Regions from separate parts of the Pseudoalteromonas sp. Angola-4 genome, predicted to be linked through region 2. Evidence: predicted binding sites of a transcription regulator. Region 2 holds the regulator's gene; each other region holds the start of a gene.
The links. The regulator sigma-54, encoded in region 2, starts transcription at its own class of promoters, with help from an activator protein. The targets are predictions, from matches to a motif close to GTTGGCACGNNNNTNGNNT.

Region 1: PSH48_RS06555 (diacylglycerol kinase family protein) is a predicted target of sigma-54. The motif match lies at 2,217-2,235, and genes of this name have one in related genera.
Region 3: PSH48_RS16720 (PspA/IM30 family protein) is a predicted target of sigma-54. The motif match lies at 1,898-1,916, and genes of this name have one in related genera.
Region 4: PSH48_RS18570 (EF-hand domain-containing protein) is a predicted target of sigma-54. The motif match lies at 2,664-2,682, and genes of this name have one in related genera.

The regions. Positions count from the first base shown of each region.
Region 1 is NZ_JAQREK010000003.1:408,873-413,741, reverse strand. Features, by position in the region: gene PSH48_RS06570 (DUF4331 domain-containing protein) at 1-257, opposite strand, end outside; gene PSH48_RS06565 (anti-sigma factor) at 633-1,316, opposite strand; gene PSH48_RS06560 (sigma-70 family RNA polymerase sigma factor) at 1,313-1,837, opposite strand; gene PSH48_RS06555 (diacylglycerol kinase family protein) at 2,295-3,914, shown strand; gene PSH48_RS06550 (VF530 family DNA-binding protein) at 3,953-4,261, opposite strand; gene PSH48_RS06545 (DUF1496 domain-containing protein) at 4,316-4,618, opposite strand; gene PSH48_RS06540 (TIGR02647 family protein) at 4,736-4,869, shown strand, end outside.
Region 2 is NZ_JAQREK010000009.1:62,627-67,495, forward strand. Features, by position in the region: gene rapZ (RNase adapter RapZ) at 1-74, opposite strand, end outside; gene PSH48_RS11840 (PTS sugar transporter subunit IIA) at 94-546, opposite strand; gene hpf (ribosome hibernation promoting factor) at 551-838, opposite strand; gene PSH48_RS11850 (RNA polymerase factor sigma-54) at 866-2,365, opposite strand; gene lptB (LPS export ABC transporter ATP-binding protein) at 2,435-3,160, opposite strand; gene lptA (lipopolysaccharide transport periplasmic protein LptA) at 3,157-3,705, opposite strand; gene lptC (LPS export ABC transporter periplasmic protein LptC) at 3,695-4,249, opposite strand; gene kdsC (3-deoxy-manno-octulosonate-8-phosphatase KdsC) at 4,246-4,797, opposite strand; gene PSH48_RS11875 (KpsF/GutQ family sugar-phosphate isomerase) at 4,798-4,869, opposite strand, start outside.
Region 3 is NZ_JAQREK010000017.1:15,163-20,031, reverse strand. Features, by position in the region: gene PSH48_RS16740 (DUF2333 family protein) at 1-11, opposite strand, end outside; gene PSH48_RS16735 (copper chaperone PCu(A)C) at 20-532, opposite strand; gene PSH48_RS16730 (hypothetical protein) at 612-938, opposite strand; gene PSH48_RS16725 (PspC domain-containing protein) at 948-1,154, opposite strand; gene PSH48_RS16720 (PspA/IM30 family protein) at 1,165-1,857, opposite strand; gene dusA (tRNA dihydrouridine(20/20a) synthase DusA) at 2,103-3,092, opposite strand; gene PSH48_RS16710 (MarC family protein) at 3,174-3,794, opposite strand; gene PSH48_RS16705 (transcriptional repressor) at 3,889-4,323, shown strand; gene PSH48_RS16700 (chemotaxis protein CheX) at 4,396-4,863, shown strand; gene PSH48_RS16695 (secondary thiamine-phosphate synthase enzyme YjbQ) at 4,860-4,869, shown strand, end outside.
Region 4 is NZ_JAQREK010000022.1:43,012-47,880, forward strand. Features, by position in the region: gene PSH48_RS18560 (TrkH family potassium uptake protein) at 154-1,605, shown strand; gene PSH48_RS18565 (PilZ domain-containing protein) at 1,635-2,297, shown strand; gene PSH48_RS18570 (EF-hand domain-containing protein) at 2,761-2,973, shown strand; gene PSH48_RS18575 (calmodulin-like protein) at 3,103-3,315, shown strand; gene PSH48_RS18580 (EF-hand domain-containing protein) at 3,494-3,709, shown strand; gene trkA (Trk system potassium transporter TrkA) at 3,795-4,869, opposite strand, start outside.

The DNA of each region.
Region 1 (4,869 bases), on a different contig from region 2:
CTGTAGGTTGCATCTGGGTCCATAGCAAAGTAGTTAGGGCCGCCGTAGGCATCTTGTAGAGGAATATAGTTGGCAATAAATGTAACGTAGTCGTCTCTGCCTGCTTCATAACTATTAAATACGTAAAAGTCGGTAGAGTCTAAGGTTGGAAAGCGGCTAATGTTCGGCGCTTCACGATGACTTGATGCCTCGCTAGAGGTGCTTACTAAGGTACTGCATACTACTACTGCGAGTATAGATGGAGTTAAAGCTTTCATGACTTTTTCCTTTAGTTTTGATTGGAGTCATAACTAATAACGAAGCAAAAAGCACAATGGATGCAAAAAAGTTAAATATTTTTTATTATTGTTAATAAAGGGGTGTTTAACGTTCAAGATTAAATTTTCAGCAGGCTGTTTTGCATTTAGATAAGGAAGTGATAAGAGAGTGTTAAGGGGCTGAAGCGGTTTGGTTTTATACTTATTACAGGGGGTGTATGCAATTAAAATAACGCAGCAGGTATTGAGCACACAATATGATAAGCATCGCACTGCGATTAAGTCTACTTTAGTTTAATCAAATATTAATGGTTACCCAAGGTAAATAAAAAGGTTGGCCAAACAAAGTTTGACCAACCAGTCGCGTTTATTTAGTTATAAAATAACTAAATCTGTCGTGTACAGTACTTGTGTTGGTAGGCCGTTTGGCGAGCCACCTAAAGGCTCTAAGCTAACAGCGAGTAGGGCAATGTCTTGTGCCTTAAAGCGCGTGCCTTTGAGTAACTGTTTTTCACCGTTTTTAGGCAGTAGACCCAACGAAATTGGCGTGTCTTGCCCTTTTAAAATCATCCACAGCTCGTAGTCTTTATCGGTTTGCGCAACGAGTTTATCACTGGCTTTAACCGATAATGTTTGCTCATCTACGTTAATAAACCACAGTGATTGCTTATCTTGATTTTGTACTAAAGCAATTTGTTGGCTGTATTGGGGCTGAGTTGTGGGCTGAATAACCAAAAATGCTAAGATAATACAGGCAGCTGTGGCTATAAATGACCAATTGCGCCATAGCGATGTAGCTGGTTTGATCACCGTTTTAACGGGTTGGTTGGTGTGTTCTAATGTATTTAAAATATTCTGCCACACTTGCGCGCTGGGTGTTTGAGGTGTAATTGCACTGGCTAAATCATTTAAATTTTGCTCCCACATTATAGTGGCTTCTCGGGCTTGCGGTAAGCTGAGCATTAAGCGTTGAAAACGTTTTCGTGCCAGGCCTTTTAAAGTACCTAATACATACTGCCCTGCTAAAGCATCAAGTAATTCTGGTTTATTATAATTCATAATGTTAAACACCTCTGCAACTGCTGCAAACCACGCCTGATCCAGCTTTTAACTGTGCCTAAGGGCGTTTCTATGTGATTGACTAACTCACCATGGCTTAGCCCTTTGTAATAGGCTAAATGAATGGCTTGTTTTTGTTGGGGATCAAGTTGCTCAATACAATTAACAAGTTTGGTTTGTTCGTCGTAGCTAACATCGACTGCTTGTTCGTCGTATTCATCGTCACCCATTGCCTGCTCTTTTCTTACCTTGTGATAACGCAATGCATCTAAGCTGCGGTATCTCACAATGCTTATCATCCAGCTAATAACTGTGCCTTTAGATGAGTTGTACTCTGACGCGTTATGCCAAATTTTTATAAATGCCTCTTGCAGTACTTCTTCTGCGTGCGCGCGGTTTGAAAGCATATTTAAACTAATCGCAAAAAGCTTTGCGCTTGTTTGCTGATACAAATCAGCAAACGCGGCTTTGTTACCCTGTGCTGTTTTACACAAAAGGGGAAGTAAATTGTCGTTTTCCATAAGGTTCCTGTTGTTTTTATTATTACCGAGGTGTGTTGAGCTTAGTGAATTAACAATTGTTTTATTTAAGCACAACCTAATCGCTTTGAAATAGAGATTAAACAGGCTGTTATAAATTTAACAAATAAAGATAAACACACTCTCAATAAACGTGTGAAAAGAGTGATTGGATGCAAAAACTTTTAAGCTGACATTTATATTAGCTGCTGTACACATTGAAACAAGTTTTAAATATAAACAGTTACCTTTGAGTAGTGAGAAAAAATGACCGATTACTGTGTAAAAAGCGCCTAATATGCGAATACAGCTAAAGCTAGCTACTTTTATTTATTTTATATCAGTTACTTAGTGTTGTTTTTGTTCCTAAAAAACAACTTTTGTTGGCGTGCAAATTGCTACTACACTTATACACAGCTGTAAAAAAATGTGCCAAAACAGTAAAAATAAAGGAGAAAATATGTGGGCTGCAACGAGTTATTTAATTTTAGCGTTAATTTTTATATTTATAGGGTGGGAGGTTAACTCGGTATATTTTGCAGTGGTATTTTACTGGAGTGCATTGTCGTTAATTCTTGTCAGTGGTGCTTACATTTTTAATTTGGCGAAAATTTTTAGAAAGCGTGAAAATGGTGTCATCCCATTTTATATCCGCTGGGCATTTGTGCCTTTTTTACTGGGTGCTCAAATTTACAATGCGTATTCTCGCAAGCACGATAAAGTCCCTCCCATTCAAAAAATTAACGACCATTTATTTTTAGCATGCCGATTGTTCCCCTCTGACATTGATACGTTAAAAGAAAACGGCATAACGGCAATATTAGATGTAACGTGTGAGTTTGATGGCTTAGAATGGAGCTCTACACAAGAAAATATTAGCTATTTAAATATTCCGGTGCTTGATCATAGTGTGCCTACCCATTCGCAATTAAACCAAGCCATTAACTGGATACATCATCATATTAAAGAAGACCGCCGCGTGGTAGTTCACTGTGCACTGGGCAGAGGGCGTTCGGTATTTGTTATGGCAGCGTATTTACTGAGTCAAGATAAAAACGCCGATGTTCACCAAGTGCTCGCGCAAATAAAAGAAACCCGCGAAACCGCAAATCTTAATAAGCATCAGCTTCGTCATTTAGCAAAGCGACATAAAAAGGGCGAGCTAGTTATTAAAAACAAAGCCGTTATTATTGCAAACCCTGTGTCGGGTACCAAAATGTGGCAAGACAAAGAGCATTTAATAGTGGCTAGGTTGTCGGCGTATTATGATTTAGAAGTATTAACCACCACCAAAGAAATAGACGGTATTGAGCTTGCTAAACAAGCCATTAACGATAAGCCAGATATAATAATTGCCTGTGGCGGCGATGGAACCGTGACAGAAGTAGCAAGTGTGTTGGTAAACACTCAATGCAAGCTGGGAATTATCCCAATGGGCACAGCGAATGCCTTAGCGCATGTGCTCATGGGTATTAGCTCTAAAATCATTCCTGTTGAGCAGGCCTGCGATCTTATTATTGATGGGCAAACCCAAACAATTGATACGGCCTATTGTAATGACGAGCTTATGCTGTTGTTAGCTGGGATTGGTTATGAGCAATCAATGGTAGAAAAAGCAGATAGAGACTCAAAAAACGAATCGGGTCAGCTTGCCTATTTAAGTGGTTTTTTTCAGGCATTTAGTGAGCAAAAAGCGCAAACCCTTTATGTCACCCTTGATGATAATCAAACGCAGGAGGTAAATACAAATAGCTTTATTGTGGCTAATGCTGCGCCATTTACTACGTTACTAGCTCAAGGAGGTGGTCAGCCCGATCACGAAGATGGCCTATTAGACATTAATTGGCTGCTACCTAGTGATGAAAACACCACTCGCGTGTTAAGCATTGCTGAACTTATGTTTAGTAGTATTACACAAACGCATTTAGCAATTAGCTCGCATCATACCAACGCTAAAAAAGTAACGATAACCGCAGACGAAGAAATTAAGTATGTACTGGATGGTGAAATTAAAACAGCGGATACGCTTACTATTACAGTTGACCCCGCCTCGTTAAAAGTAATTAGTAAGGAGCTATAAAATACAAAATGCACGTATTTGACGTGCATTTTTGTGTGTTACTTTTTAATGCTTGGCCAAACAAAACCACTGCTATCGCTTTGGCTGGCAGGCTTAGGGCGCTGAGCGCTTTTGGGTTTACGCAGCGGTTTGTTACTTAACGTATGTAAGTAGAGAGCTTCAACTTTATCGCGAGCCCAAGGGGTTTTACGCAAAAATTTTAAGCTTGATTTAATACTCGGTGAGTCGGTAAAACATTTAATGTTTACTTGCTCGCCCATGGCTTTAAACCCTAAGCGCTGCTCAAGCTCTACTAAAATTTGTTCTAACGTTACCCCATGAAGAGGATTTTTTGGTTGATTATCCATAGCCATACTACTTATTTAAACTGTGCGCATTGTAGCGTAAATCCTCTTTTAGCGCTAATTGACCGTAATGGTTTTAGGCTTTGTGGGATAAACAATATTGCCTTTTTTATCTAATTTTAGCCAAATTAGCTCACTGTTATTATGCTGCGGGTTATTAGCAGCGCACACTAAGGTAAAAGAATGTACTTGCACCAGCGCGCCTTCACTATAACGTTTGTTGTCGTACCAACAAATATCACCCTTATTAATAATCTCATTAGCGTCAATAAGAGAATGCGTTTTGACTGTTTTTGCATAACTGCTAGGGGCCAAAGTGAACGCAATTAAAAAAATAAATAAAACCATAATATGGCGCATGAGCGACCTCGAATTTTGATAGTTTAAAAATAGTACACACGATTAAAAAACATGCTAGGGTAAGTAATAGCGTTAAACAACACTGACTTAAACACACAATTATAAAAAGGTGAACACATGCAATTTAATCAAACAATGATAGATGAATTTACGTTATTAGCTAAATTTCCACGTGAGAGCAAAATGCAAGGGATTAAGTTACATTCGGATGCTGAACCAAATTTATTAAGCGCGGCACAAAGGTTGTTTGA
Region 2 (4,869 bases):
CCTAAATCTTCAACCACGCGTAAAGCAACCGACTTACCTGAACCAGAACGGCCGCTTATGATAATTAACTCCATTTATAGCCCTTAGTATTTACTACGATTGATCAACAATTACTTGATACAGCTCTGCATCGGTTTTAGCACTACGCAGCTGTTTACAAAATTCTTTGTTGCTCAGTTTATCAGCTATGGTTGCCAGAGTCTTTAGGTGCTGTTGGTTATCGCCATCTGGTACGATGAGTGCAACAAAAATATCAACAGGGCAGTTATCAATAGCATCAAAGTTAACAGGAGTGTCGCTAACAAGTACTAAAGCCAGCGGCTCTTCTACGCCACCCATTCTGCCATGAGGAATGGCGATACCCCGGCCAATACCAGTACTGCCTAGCTTTTCTCTGCTTGCCAGCGCATTAAGAATATCTTGTTGTGGTAAGTAGGGGAGCTTTTCATGAGCAAGCTCACTGATAAACTCTAAAATTCTTTTTTTACTACTAAAAAGGACCGCAGCTTTGCTGCAGTCCTGGCATACTAATGTACTTAATTTCATAATATTAGTGTCTAGCAAGCTTCTCTTTATGTTTTATGACTTGACGATCGAGCTTGTCAATCAACGAGTCTATAGCGGCATACATATCTTGGTGCTCTGTTGAGGCAAATAAATCTGCGCCACTTACATGAATAGTCGCTTCTGCTTTTTGGTTGAGTTTTTCTACATCGAGAATGACATGCACATTGCTAATATGATCTGAGTGCCTTTCTAGCTTTGCAAATTTATTATTTACATAGTCTCTAAGTGAATCAGTTACTTCTACGTGACGACCAGTTAGGTTTAGTTGCATAAGCATTTCCTCTTTGTTTTTTACGTCTTATATCAAACTCTTTCTCTGATTTGACGGTGGAATAGCTAGCGATTCACGGTATTTTGCTATTGTGCGTCTAGCTACTTTAATTCCTTGCTCTGCCAATATATCCGCAATTTTACTATCACTCAATGGTTTAGCTGAGTTTTCCGCGGCAATTAGCTTTTTAATTAGGGCACGTATTGCGGTTGATGAACACTCGCCGCCATTTTCAGTGCTTACGTGGCTTGAGAAAAAATACTTAAGCTCAAATATACCACGTGGTGTATGCATATATTTTTGCGTAGTAACACGCGAAATTGTCGATTCATGCATTTCTACCATTTCAGCAACATCGTTTAAAACCATTGGCTTCATGGCTTCGGGGCCATGTTCAAAAAATGCCTGTTGCTGTTTTACAATACAGTTTGTTACCTTAAGCAGCGTGTCGTTTCTGCTTTCAAGGCTTTTTATAAACCATTTAGCTTCTTGTAAGTGAGAGCGAATAAACTGGCTATCACCACTTGATTTTACGGTACGTGACATAGCCGCGTACTGACTATTTACGCGTATTTTTGGCATGCTATCTGGGTTTAGCTCTACCACCCAGCGGCCTTTTATTTTTTTAACCGACACATCTGGTATCACATACTCCGACTCTTCCCTTACTATTGTATCTGCAGGTTTTGGGTTGAGGGTATGTATTAGGGTCATGACCTCTTTAAGCTCGTCTTCTTTAAGCTTAGTCTTTTTCATTAATGTACGATAGTCGCGTGCCGCTAATAGATCAATGTGATCGGTTAAGATCATTTTAGTTTGTTCTATAAAAGGGGTGTCTTTATCAAACTGGTTTAGCTGAATACACAAGCACTCTTGTAAACTGCGCGCGGCTATACCTACAGGGTCAAATAACTGAATACGCTTTAAAACGGCTTCTATTTCATCAAGTTCAACTTCAACTTCGTCATCGTTTTCTTGGTTAAAGCTCTCTAAAATCTCTTCGCAACTTAGCGTTAAAATACCCGAGTCATCTACAGCTTCTACAATGGCAATAGCAATGGCTTCGTCAGTTGGGCTAAAAGGAGTAAGCTGAAGCTGCCACATTAAATACTCATGTAGCGTTTCAGTAGAGGCACCTTGATAAATAGACTCATCTTCCGGCATTGGGCCTGAGGATGCCGCAGGGGCTGCGCTCATGTACTCATCCCAGGTTACATCCATTGCCATATCATCGCTAACGGTGTCTTTATTTAAAGCTTCGCCACTGTCTTGCTCGTACTCGCTGGTTGTACCGTCAGCCGATGCGCTTACGGTTACATCATCCGTATCTGCTTTTTGTTCATTTTTTCCAGCCGACTCTTCCGTGTAATCTTGCTCTTCTACTTCTAATAGCGGGTTGCTATCAAGTGCTTCTTGTATTTCTTGCTGGAGATCCAATGTACTGAGCTGCAGCAAGCGAATCGCTTGTTGCAATTGTGGAGTCATTGTAAGTTGCTGGCCCATGCGCAGCTGTAATGATTGCCTCATGTATCTCTAACAATCCTTTTATGTTGTTATAATTAATATTAGCAGATGCTTGTAGGTGTGGCTTAAATGTTACAGCCTAAATTGCTCGCCTAAATAAACATCGCGTACAGTTTTGTCATTTAATACGTGTTCTGGGGTGCCAGATGCAATTAGCTCCCCATGAGAAACAATGTAGGCTTTTTCACAAACATCAAGGGTTTCTCTTACATTGTGATCGGTAATTAATACGCCAATGCCACGGTTTTTAAGATGTTCTATTATTTTCTTTATATCTAACACTGAAATCGGATCAACACCAGCAAAAGGCTCATCCAATAAAATAAATTTAGGGTTTGCTGCCAGTGCTCTGGCAATTTCTACACGGCGGCGTTCACCACCAGAAAGCGCCATACCTTGGCTATCGCGAATATGCTGAATACTGAATTCATCAAGTAAGTTGTTAAGCGTTTCTTCTCGCGCGGCTTTATTGAGCTCTTTACGCGTTTCTAAAATAGCCATTAAGTTTTGATAAACTGTCAGCTTTCTAAATATTGATGACTCTTGCGGCAAATAGCCAATGCCTAAACGGGCGCGGCTGTGCATAGGTAATAACGTAATGTCGTTATCATCAATAGAAATTTTACCTTTGTCGCTAGGTACTAATCCTACAATCATGTAAAAGGTGGTGGTTTTACCTGCGCCATTAGGGCCCAATAAGCCAACAATGCTGCCGGCTTCTACCTCAAGGCCTACATTTTTTACAACTTGGCGGCCTTTATAGCTTTTTGCTAATAGTTTTGCTTTTAAGGTGCTCATGGTTGACCTTCGTTACCTGTTTTTTCTTTAATTTTTGCTTCAACAGGCACTAAAATTGTGTGGACACGATCCGTAGAGTTTTCGTCTTTTTCTGCGCTAATAAGCTGCTGCTGCATGTCGTAGGTAATACTTTTAGCATTAATTTTTTGACCGGCTTGTGCGACTTCAGCATCGCCAACAAGCGTTAAAAAGCGCTTTGCTACGTCGTAACGTACTTCGTTTGCGCTGGCACTCATTACGGTACCGTCGTCTTGTTTTTCTTCGAAGTAGGCTGGGCTGCCAGTGGCAATAAGGAGTTGTTTGTTATCCCCTAAGTCTTCACGTTTATGTACTTCGAGTCGGTCGGCTGTAATTTTGCGATTACCATGCACAATTTCGACGTTCTTTTCAAAAATACCTACGTTTTCTTTAAGTTGGCCTTCTTGACGGTCTGCACTAATAGAAATTTGATTTGCTGGCGGTTGAGCGGCAGGCTCAGCAGCAGAGGCGCTAAATGCAAGCATTAGCGATGGGATAATAAGTATTTTAGTGAGTTTATTGGTCATAATATATTGTTCGCGTATGGTTAATTAGTTTTATTACTTCGGTTTTTAAATCGGCTTCAAGGCCTTTACCGACAATTTTTAAATTAGGCCCAGTGACAACCACTGGCTGCTCAGAGCGCATTGTTAACGCTTTAATGTCGACTTCGATGTTATCGGCATTGATGTTATCTATCATGGCGTTATCAACTAAATTTTTAGCAACCACATTGCCTTCTAAAATAAGTTGTTTATCTTCGTAAAGCGTTGCTTCGTCTGCATTTATTCGCCATGTTTGTTTTTCGTTATATAAAGTAAAAATAGGTTTTTCAAAAAATGTAAAACCAAGCTGTTGGTACAGCTCCATTTTAGCCGCTGTGACTTTATGGCTTATTTTGCCTTGCTCGTCATAGGCTGTTTGCTTAAGCTCTATAGCGGTGTAATCGGGCTTTGCAATTACTTCAGGTTCTTGCTCTAGCGCTACATTGGTTTGGGTAAAATAAGGGTACCAAAGCCAAACCATACAGCCGATGAATAACGCACTGAGTATAACGCGTGCTGCATTCATGAACTGGTGCCTTGTGTTGTCAGCGCTATGCCATTCTCTAGCATAAGTAAGTCTGTGAGCTCTCTAACGGCGCCAAAGCCGCCAGGCATTTGCGTAGTGTAATGCGATAAGCGCTTAATAAGCGGGTGCGCATCGTTTACTGCAACGGCAAAGCCAACGCGCTCCATTACTGGCATGTCAGGGCCATCGTCGCCAATGTAGGCTATTTGTTCATCAGTTAACTTTAAAGTGTTTTTGAGTTCTTGATAAGCAATAAGTTTGTCTTCTTGGCCTTGATAAATGTGCTGCACGGTTAAGCTGCTCATGCGAGTTTGCACTATTTCTGAGTGACGCCCCGTAATGACCGCAACTTCAAAACCGCTATTGATCAGCGCTTTAATGCCAAAACCATCTTTTGTATTAAATGCTTTTAATTCTTCGCCTTGGTTACCGAGGTAAATTCGGCCATCAGAAAATACACCATCAATATCGCATATGAGTAGTTTTACTTTTTTGGCGCGTGCTTTGGCATCATCGCTTAGCGGTTGATAGAGATCTTCAAATTGCATTTATAATACTCCTGCTTTTAAGAGGTCTTGCATATTTAAGGCGCCTATTGGCTGGTTTTTATCATTGACCAC
Region 3 (4,869 bases), on a different contig from region 2:
TGTTGCGACATTTATCCTCCTAGTGATGAGCGTGTTGTTTTTTAGATGGCTTTGAATGCGCAGCTTGCGCTTCAAGCGAAACCACTTGAGCATTAGTAAACAAGCGGTTACCGTCACTAAAATATAGCGTGAGTTTACGTTCTTGCCCTACTTTTAGTGGCTCTTGTGGATCAAATACCATTAAATGGTAACCACCAGGCTCAAAGCTTAGGCTTTCATGACCCTTAATAGTAACGGCTTTAACCTGCTGCATTTTCATCATGCCATTGACATGTTTGTGCTCATGTATTTCTACACGGCCTAAACCTTCGATGGTTGCTTTAGTTAATTTAGCAACACCACCACCGTGGTTAGAAATTGTTAAATAGCCAACACTCGACTTACTACCAGGCAAAAACGCCCTTACTTGTGCATGGCTTACTTCAAGCTTAGCTTCGTCTGTATCGTGGCTGTGCCCAGCATGTGCAGCAACCGATGACGAAAACACATTAATCATTAACGCCGAGGCCATAAAAAAGCACTGCTTCATCATCGCTTTATTCCTTGTGAAAGCATAAAATTTCACTTTAAATTTAACATAGTTAACTAATAATAGTCAGTTAAATTAAGGCTTAAGAGGTTACTTTTTTGTTATCGAGCACCAACCAGCACAGTACAGCTACAAATAATAATGGCCAGGCTATCATCACTGAACCAAATAACAGTGCCAAAATGGTGCCAACCAGCGCGACAATCCCTGCGCCTATTAACCCCATGGTCACTAAAGCCATTACGGCTACCACTGCAATAATAGCGACTAATACGCCAGCCAACTCCAGTCCTACCCAGCTCATATCTGCAATCCACAGTGGGAACTGCCATGAATCAAAATGTATTAGCGACACAGTATCAGTAAAAAGTAACACATATACGACAACACATATTGCTAAGGTTTTCATATCCCTCTCCTAATACGCACGCTCTTTAAGGCAGCAGTGAGCAATCAAATAACCAAGCGCCACTGCAAACGGAAAACTTATAAATAATAAAATTGTTACTAAGCGTGTTGACCACACTGGAAAATCAAGGCGACGCGCTAATCCACTGCATACGCCCGATATTTTTTTATTCAGTGAATCTTTGTACCAACCACGCTGTGTTTTAAAGTTATTCATACTCTACTCCTTAAGCGCTTCGCGCAGTTGTATTGGTATTACTTTGCTTAACACTGGCTTTTAAACGAGCCAGCTCTGCATCTATTTTTTCATTTTTAACTAAAGACTCAATTTGCTCAGCGGTTGATTGCGCTGTATTTGTAAGTTCATAAGCATCAACCTGTGCTTCTATGCCTTCCACTTTTTGCTCTATCATTTCAAAGCGAGACAAAGCATTTGCGACCTTGTCACTGTGTAATTGCATGTTCACTTTTTCACGTGCAGCAACAATATCGTGGCGTTTTATTAATTGAGCTTGTTTGCTTTTAGCTTGCGCCATTTTTTGCTGTAAACGCTCACAATCTGCCGTAATTTTCTCTATCGACTCTTTTAGAGTATTTAGCTGAGTGTTTTTTGCTGCAATTTGCTCATCTACTCGCTGTTTTTCTACTAACGCAGACTTGGCTAAATCGTCACGGTTTTTAGCAACTGCCAGCTCAGCTTTTGTTTGCCACAAAGTTAAGTCTTTTTGTTTTTGTGCAATTTGGCGTTTAAGCGTTTTTTCTTCGCACAGCAAGGCTGCGGCCGTGCTTCTACATTCGTTAAGCGCTTCTTGCATTTCACTTAGCATAAGGTTGAGGAGTTTTTCTGGGTCTTCTGCTTTATCCAGCATGGCAGCAATATTGGATTGGATAACATCATTTACGCGATTAAATATACTCATTGTTTTGTCCTGTTGTTTTTAATTGATAACAACAACAGGATTCCAAGAGTTATGCCAAGTAACAAAAAGTTATTTATAAGCATTTAAATTCAATTAGTTAGACAGCTAATAAGTTATTTTAAACTGACTAAAAACTGAATGTTAATAAGCGAAAATCACTAATTTATTTATCTTTTGACTAAATTTTAGTTATAAAAAAACCACTTTAAAAAGTGGTTTTTTTATAACTGCTCAGCGCTTTAGTATTACTCAGGCACAAAACTTAATGCTTTATCCATTACCGACAAATCAGCCTGTTTACCGTGACCGTTTTCTGAAAGGTGACGTCTAAATCCGCGCGCCCCTGGCTGCCCCTGAAAAATCCCCAGCATATGGCGTGCTATATGCCAAAAGTTAGCACCTAAACGCATTTCCTCTTCTATGTAATCATACATAGCGCGCACCACATCGTGACGAGTCTGAGTATTAGCCACCTCACCGTAAATCTTTTCATCCACCTCATTAAGTATAAATGGATTACTATATGCTTCGCGACCAATCATAACGCCGTCTATATGCGCTAAATGCGCTAGGCTTTCTTCAATTGTTTTAACGCCGCCATTAATGCTTAAATCGAGCTGTGGGTAGTCTTTTTTTAGTTGGTAAACGCGTGGGTAATCAAGAGGCGGTACTTCACGATTTTCTTTAGGGCTTAAACCATTTAACCACGCTTTACGGGCATGAATAATAAAGTCATCACAGCCAACTTTATGGCTGGCTTCAATTAATGCGCATAAAAATTCATACGAGTCTTGCTCATCAATACCGATGCGTGTTTTTACCGTAACAGGTATACTAACTTCACTTTTCATTGCCGCAACACACTGTGCAACCAGCTCAGGCTCGGCCATTAGGCATGCACCAAAGCGCCCGTTTTGTACTCTATCTGAAGGGCAGCCTACATTTAAGTTAATCTCATCGTAACCGCGCTCACCGGCAAGCTTTGCACACTTTGCTAGCGCCTCGGGATCAGAACCCCCCAGCTGCAAAGCAACCGGCCCCTCGTGCTGATTAAAGTGTAGGTAATCGCCGCGACCAAATAAAATCGCACCCGTGGTGATCATCTCAGTGTATAAAACAGCGTGCTTAGTCATCTTACGATGAAAAGTGCGACAATGACGATCAGTCCAATCAAGCATGGGTGCAACAGAAAAACGTCTGTTTAACGTTGGATTATCTAATATGCGTTTTTGCAATGTAAAAGCCTCGGGGATTATAAGTAAATGCGCCCATAAAAAGGCGCTGTATTTTACACAAAAGCCTAATTAGCATCAATGTTAGCTGTATATTTGTAAACCAAAATAATGCGCGATACCGTTGAGTATATTTGTAACTGCCACAGAGCTTAAAATTAACCCCATGATTCTACTTATAATACTTGCGCCACTGTCGCCTATTAATTTATGCACATGATTTGCGAGTAACAACAGCACAAGCACAACAACTAACACAACCAACATCATCGACGATGTAGTAACTTGCTCAACCCACGTGTATTCTTCGTTGCGGGTCATCAGTACTGCGCCAAGCATGGCGCCTGGGCTTGCTATAGAGGGAATGGCTAGCGGAAAAATAGCGGTTTCTGTGCTGTCGCGCACACTTTTAATCTCAGACTCGGGCTTACTTTCACCAAAAATCATTGAAAGCGCAAAAATAAGCAGGACTATGCCCCCCGCTATTTGAAACGCCGACAGCGGTATTTCAATTGCATTTAATAGCTGCTCACCGGCAATAACAAAAAAGAGTAAAACCACAGCGGATACACCCACGGCTTTAAAAACAACTTTTCGTTTAAACTTTTCATCTTCCCCACGTGTCACAGCAATAAATACAGGCACTGTACCTATAGGGTCTATCACCGCAAAAAAGAAAATAAATATAGCTACCAGTTCATGCATTAATGGGGTTCCTAGATAAAAAGTGTTTAATAAAAACGCTGCAAGTACAACACAGTATGTTAGTATATCACGGTAGCGTAAGGATAAGAGAATGATGAATATAGAATCACTCGTAAGTAAAGCAAAACAAGTTTGTGACAACCGTGGTGCGCGTTTTACGCCTATCCGCGAAAAAGTATTTCGCCTATTAGCTAGCGCCCAAGGCGGCGTTGGGGCGTACGATTTACTTGAACAATTAAAAGTAACAGAAACAGGCGCAAAACCTGCAACAATTTACCGTGCGCTAGACTTTTTATCAGAGCTGGGCTTTATTCACAAAATAGAAAGCACCAATGCATTTATGCTTTGCCATCACTTTGATCATATTCATCCTGTGCAGCTATTAATTTGTGACAGTTGTGGCTTTGTAAAAGAGCTGCACTCTACGGTTATTTCTCACGAGCTAAACAACTTAGCAGCAGAAAGCGGCTTTGTTGTATCAGGGCAAACTATTGAAGCACACGGTAAGTGTGAGTCTTGTAGAAGCTAAACCCAAAGTTTGTTTTAAAGCTATACTCATATTTAGATAGCCACTTTAGCACCAATTTTAAGAGTACCTAACATGAATGTTGAGTTCATTAATCCATTTTTATCTTCTTTGATCAATGTGTTATCTACAATGGCACAAACCGAGTTAAAACCAGGTAAACCGCGTATAAAAACAGACGAAGTCGCCTGTGGCGATGTATCTGGTTTAATTGGCATGGTGGGCGCGCAAACTCGTGGCTCATTTTCAATTACCTTTGATGAAAACTTAGCTCTGACCATCATGGAACGCATGCTTGGTGAGCGCCCTGACAACATAGACGATGAAGTAACTGATATGGTTGGGGAAATTACTAATATGGTTACCGGTGGAGCTAAAAACTTACTCGGCGAAAAAGGCTATGACTTTGATATGGCTACGCCAATTGTAGTTGCAGGTAAAGGCCACACCATCACACATAAAAGTAAGGGCAAAAAAATAATTATGCCATTTAGCTGTGATGCAGGCGATGCAAATATAGAAGTTAGCTTTGATAAGTTATGAGCTGGC
Region 4 (4,869 bases), on a different contig from region 2:
TTGATAGCAAGGCAAAAAATTCGCTATTTAGTTATTCTAAATGAGAATTTTTTAACACAGATAGCGACACGTTTAGCCCCTGAAAATGATTAAATATTATTGCGGATTGGTATTACACACTTATATTTACTAATAATAAAAGCGATAAGCTACATGCAATTTCGTACCATCATAAAAATTCTTGGCCAACTAGTTGCGCTGTTTAGTATTACCATGGTGCCACCTGCGGTGGTGTCTTTATTTTATAAAGATGGTGGTGGTGTTCCTTTTGTATTAGCGTTTATATTTAGTGTGGTAATTGGTTTAACAGCCTATTACCCAAACCGGCATGAAAACGGCGACTTAAAAGCGCGCGAAGGCTTTTTAATCGTTGTCCTGTTTTGGCTGGTACTAGGGGCATTTGCATCGTTACCGCTGATTTTTTTACAAGAGCCTAACTTATCTATGGCCGATGCGGTGTTTGAGGCCTTTTCGGGCCTTACAACCACAGGCGCCACTGTACTTACCGGTATTGAATACCTGCCTAAGTCTGTTTTGTTTTATCGTCAGCAATTACAGTGGTTTGGCGGTATGGGTATCATTGTACTTGCTGTTGCTATACTGCCTATGCTTGGGGTCGGTGGTATGCAGTTATACCGAGCTGAGATCCCAGGTCCTGTAAAAGATTCAAAAATGACCCCCCGCATTGCCGATACCGCAAAGCACCTTTGGTACATTTATGTGTCACTAACTATTTCGTGCATGTTGGCATATTGGGCGGCAGGAATGGAGTGGTTTGATGCCATATGCCATGCGTTTTCTACCGTGGCGATTGGCGGGTTTTCTACTTACGATGCTTCAATAGGGCACTTCGACAGCCCTGTCATTAATTTTATTTGTGTATTCTTTTTAATTATTGCTGCGGTTAACTTTTCGTTGCACTACGCGGCGGTAGCAAGTCGTAATATTCAGGTGTACATTCGCGACCCCGAATTTAAAGTGTTTTTGCTTATACAGTTAGCGCTGGTGGTGATTTGTTTTACCGTGCTTTCATCTAACGAAATATTTGCCGATGGCGATGAAACCCTCGACCAAGCCTTGTTTCAGGCTGTTTCTATGAGTACCACAGCCGGTTTTGCTACTGACAACTTTTCCACATGGCCGTTGTTTTTGCCTATATTACTTATTTTTTCGAGCTTTATAGGTGGCTGTGCAGGTTCAACCGGTGGCGGTATGAAAGTAGTACGCGTGTTTTTACTATACCTACAAGGCATACGTGAGCTTAACCGCTTAGTGCACCCACGCGCTATATACTCTATTAAGCTGGGTCGTAAAGCCTTACCCGATAAAGTAGTCGAAGCCGTATGGGGGTTTTTCTCAGCGTATGCATTGGTGTTTATTATTATAATGCTGGCGCTAATGGGAACCGGTATGGACAACATTACCGCGTTCTCGGCTACAGCGGCGTGTTTAAATAATTTAGGCCCGGGCTTAGGTGATGTTGCATCGCACTATGGGGCAGTGAGCGATGGTGCTAAATGGCTATTAACGATTGCCATGGTATTTGGTCGCTTAGAAATATTTACCTTACTCGTGCTATTTACGCCGACCTTTTGGCGTGGGTAATAATATATAAATGATGCTTAGGAACAGGCATGCCACATTCTAATTTAGATAAATTACACCAGTTAACAACAGGGCGAGTAGTCGACTTGGAAATCGTTACGCCTACTAGTAGTAAACGTGTAAAAACAGAGTTTATTGGTTTGCTAGAAAACAAGTTTATTATTTTAAATTACCCAAGTTCAAAACGATTACCTGCTGCTAATGATTATTTGCGTGACGGTGTAATGGTCGTAGTAAGAGCGGTTATAGAAGGCAGTGGTGGGCAAGTAATAGCATTTAGGCAGCAGGTGATGTCGATAGCCTCACATCCTACTAGGCTCATTTTTATTAATTACCCTACACAAGTTCAGTTATTTGCTTTGCGCGCGCAAACACGCATACCGACCTTATTACCTGCAAAATTAACGCTCAGTGACGATAGAGTACTTGAAGGGGTGATTAAAGATATCTCGCTTACCGGGGTGATGTTTGATGTACGCGGCGATCAAAGCGATGAAAATATAAAAGATATGCAATGTACGGTGACGGTTGATACCAACAATAAAGCATTTACTGGCGAAATATGCAGTGTAAAGCCGCACGCCGCGGGGGTTAATTGCGGTATTAAGCTTTTAGCCAGTGAAGAGGAAATGAAGGCGTTTATGAAAGAGCATTTTATCGATCCCGCGATGCTTGAGCTGCCATTAGAATAAGCACTTTCGCTTAATAGCAACAAATGGCCATTTTTTATTTGAGTGGCAGTCATATTTTTTAAAACTTCACAAAATAATTTTTATTTTCTATAAAAATCAGTAGTATAGACTAGTTTTACGAGTCAGTTATTTTAATACGTTAGCTCCCCTCATGGCTAAAATTTAGTCTCTTTTTTCGATAAATCTTCATCCTTACAATTTACGCCGAAAATTGTAGCTTTTTTCTCTTATGTAACTAGCTGTTTTTATTGTATTTAAAAACTTAGCTTTACCCTTTGTTGCTAGTTTGCAACATAAAACCCCCGAAAATTTATCAAAAATAGCCAAACACTCTTTTAACTGATTGAAATTAATGAGCTTTTAAAACTTGGCATTCAAGTTGTAATAGTCTGGCTGTACTGAACAATAACGTGATTTAAAGTAAAACACTTAATCGCACACATATACTTGAAGGAATTATATTATGAAAAGCATTAATAAAACTTTAGCACTTATCGCCCTTGCTTCATCATCAGCGGCATTTGCAGCAACCGATTTTGATACGTTAGATGTAGATGGCAGCGGCACGATTAGCAAATCAGAGGCATCAATTGATGCAAAACTGATGAGCATGTTCTCAGAATTAGATACTGACCAAGATGGTGAGCTATCAAAAGAAGAATTTTCAGAAGCTTAAAGTGTGGTAACAATCCTGAGTTGCCAATGACAACCTAAGTAGGCAAGGGAGCTTACGAAAAAGGATTACAAGGATTGCGTACATCACGTAGTGAACTTAACTAATTTGTTTATATTGAAGGATTAAATTATGAAGCATTTAAATAAAGCACTCGCATTTATGGCTATTGCCTCTTCTTCTGCTGCCTTTGCAGGGACTGATTTTGACACGCTAGATGTAGATGGCAATGGCGCCATTAGCCAAGCTGAAGCATCGGTTGATGCGGATTTAATGGCTGAGTTTGTTGAGCTTGATACCGATGGAAATGGTGAGCTTTCAAAGCAAGAGTTCTCTAAATACTAGGGTGTGATGATCTTTGCCAATTGAGCGCAGGACAGCGCATGTTCACTTAGCAAAGAGTCGTTTGCTCTAATCCAATGTGCATTAAAACTTAATAATGCACATTGGCAAAAGCACTTTTTAGTTAATTTTTAAACCCATGGATCTTAGAAAAGGATTTCCTCTTAATTAGGACACAACTATGAAAACATTAAATACAGCACTTGCCGTTATCGTATTAGCTTCTTCATCAGCGGCGTATGCTGCAGTCGACTTTGCCTCGTTTGATGCCGATGGTGATGGTGCAATTTCAAAGCAAGAAGCGCAGGTAAATTCACAGCTAGTGAAAATTTTTGACCAGCTAGATACTGATGGTAATGGTGAAATTTCTGAGCAAGAGTTTTCAAAAGTACAGTAATTAGTAAGCTGCTAAGCAGGGTTGCCTAGCATTAAAAAACATACTCCACTAAAGCCGCCTTAGTCAGCGGCTTTTTTGTGTTTAACTATAAGAATATAGCGCTAACTTGGAATAGCTTTTCTACTACGTTGATATGCTTTTTATCGATTAAAAACATAATAACGTGATCACCAGACATAATAACGGTGTCGTCGTGGGCAATCAGTACGTCGTCATTACGTACAATAGCGCCAATCGTTGTACCTGCAGGTAGCTTGATATCGGCAATCGCACGGCCAACTACTTTTGATGTGTTTTCATCGCCATGGGCAACGGCTTCAATGGCCTCTGCCGCGCCTTTACGTAACGAGTACACATTAACAATATCGCCACGGCGTACGTGTGTAAGTAGCGCCGAAATAGTTGCTTGTTGTGGTGATATAGCAATATCTATTTCACCCCCTTGCACTAAATCTACATACGCACCACGCTGAATAAGCACCATGGTTTTTTGTGCGCCCATGCGTTTTGCAAGCATGGCCGACATTATATTTGCTTCATCGTCGTTGGTTACGGCAATAAACACATCAACTTGCTCTATGTGCTCTTCAGATAGTAATTCTTGGTCAGAAGCGTCTCCACAAAACACGACGGTGTTATCTAGCATTTCAGAGAGTTGCTCAGCACGCTCTTTACTGCGCTCTAGTAACTTAACGCTGTGGTTTTTTTCCAGTGAGCGAGCAAGGCCTGCACCAATGTTACCGCCACCGGCTATCATAATTTTTTTGTAAGAACGCTCAAGTTTTTGTAGCTCGTTCATAACCGCACGAATATGCTTAGTGGCAGCAATGAAAAATACTTCATCGTCCGCTTCTATTACCGTGGTGCCCAGTGGTTTTATAGCTTTACCTTGGCGATAAATTGCTGCTACACGGGTTTCTACATTCGGAATATGCTCTTTTAAAGCAGAAAGCGCATAACCCACTAATAAGCCACCGTAGTAAGCTTTTACAGCCACAAGAGAGAGCATGCCATCGGCAAATTGCAGCACTTGCAACGCGCCTGGGTAATCTATTAAACGGCGAATATATTTGGTAACAAGTGCTTCGGGGGCAATATAGTGATCAACCGGGAGGTCATCGTTATGAAATAGCTTTTCGCGGTATTTTAAATATTGCTCT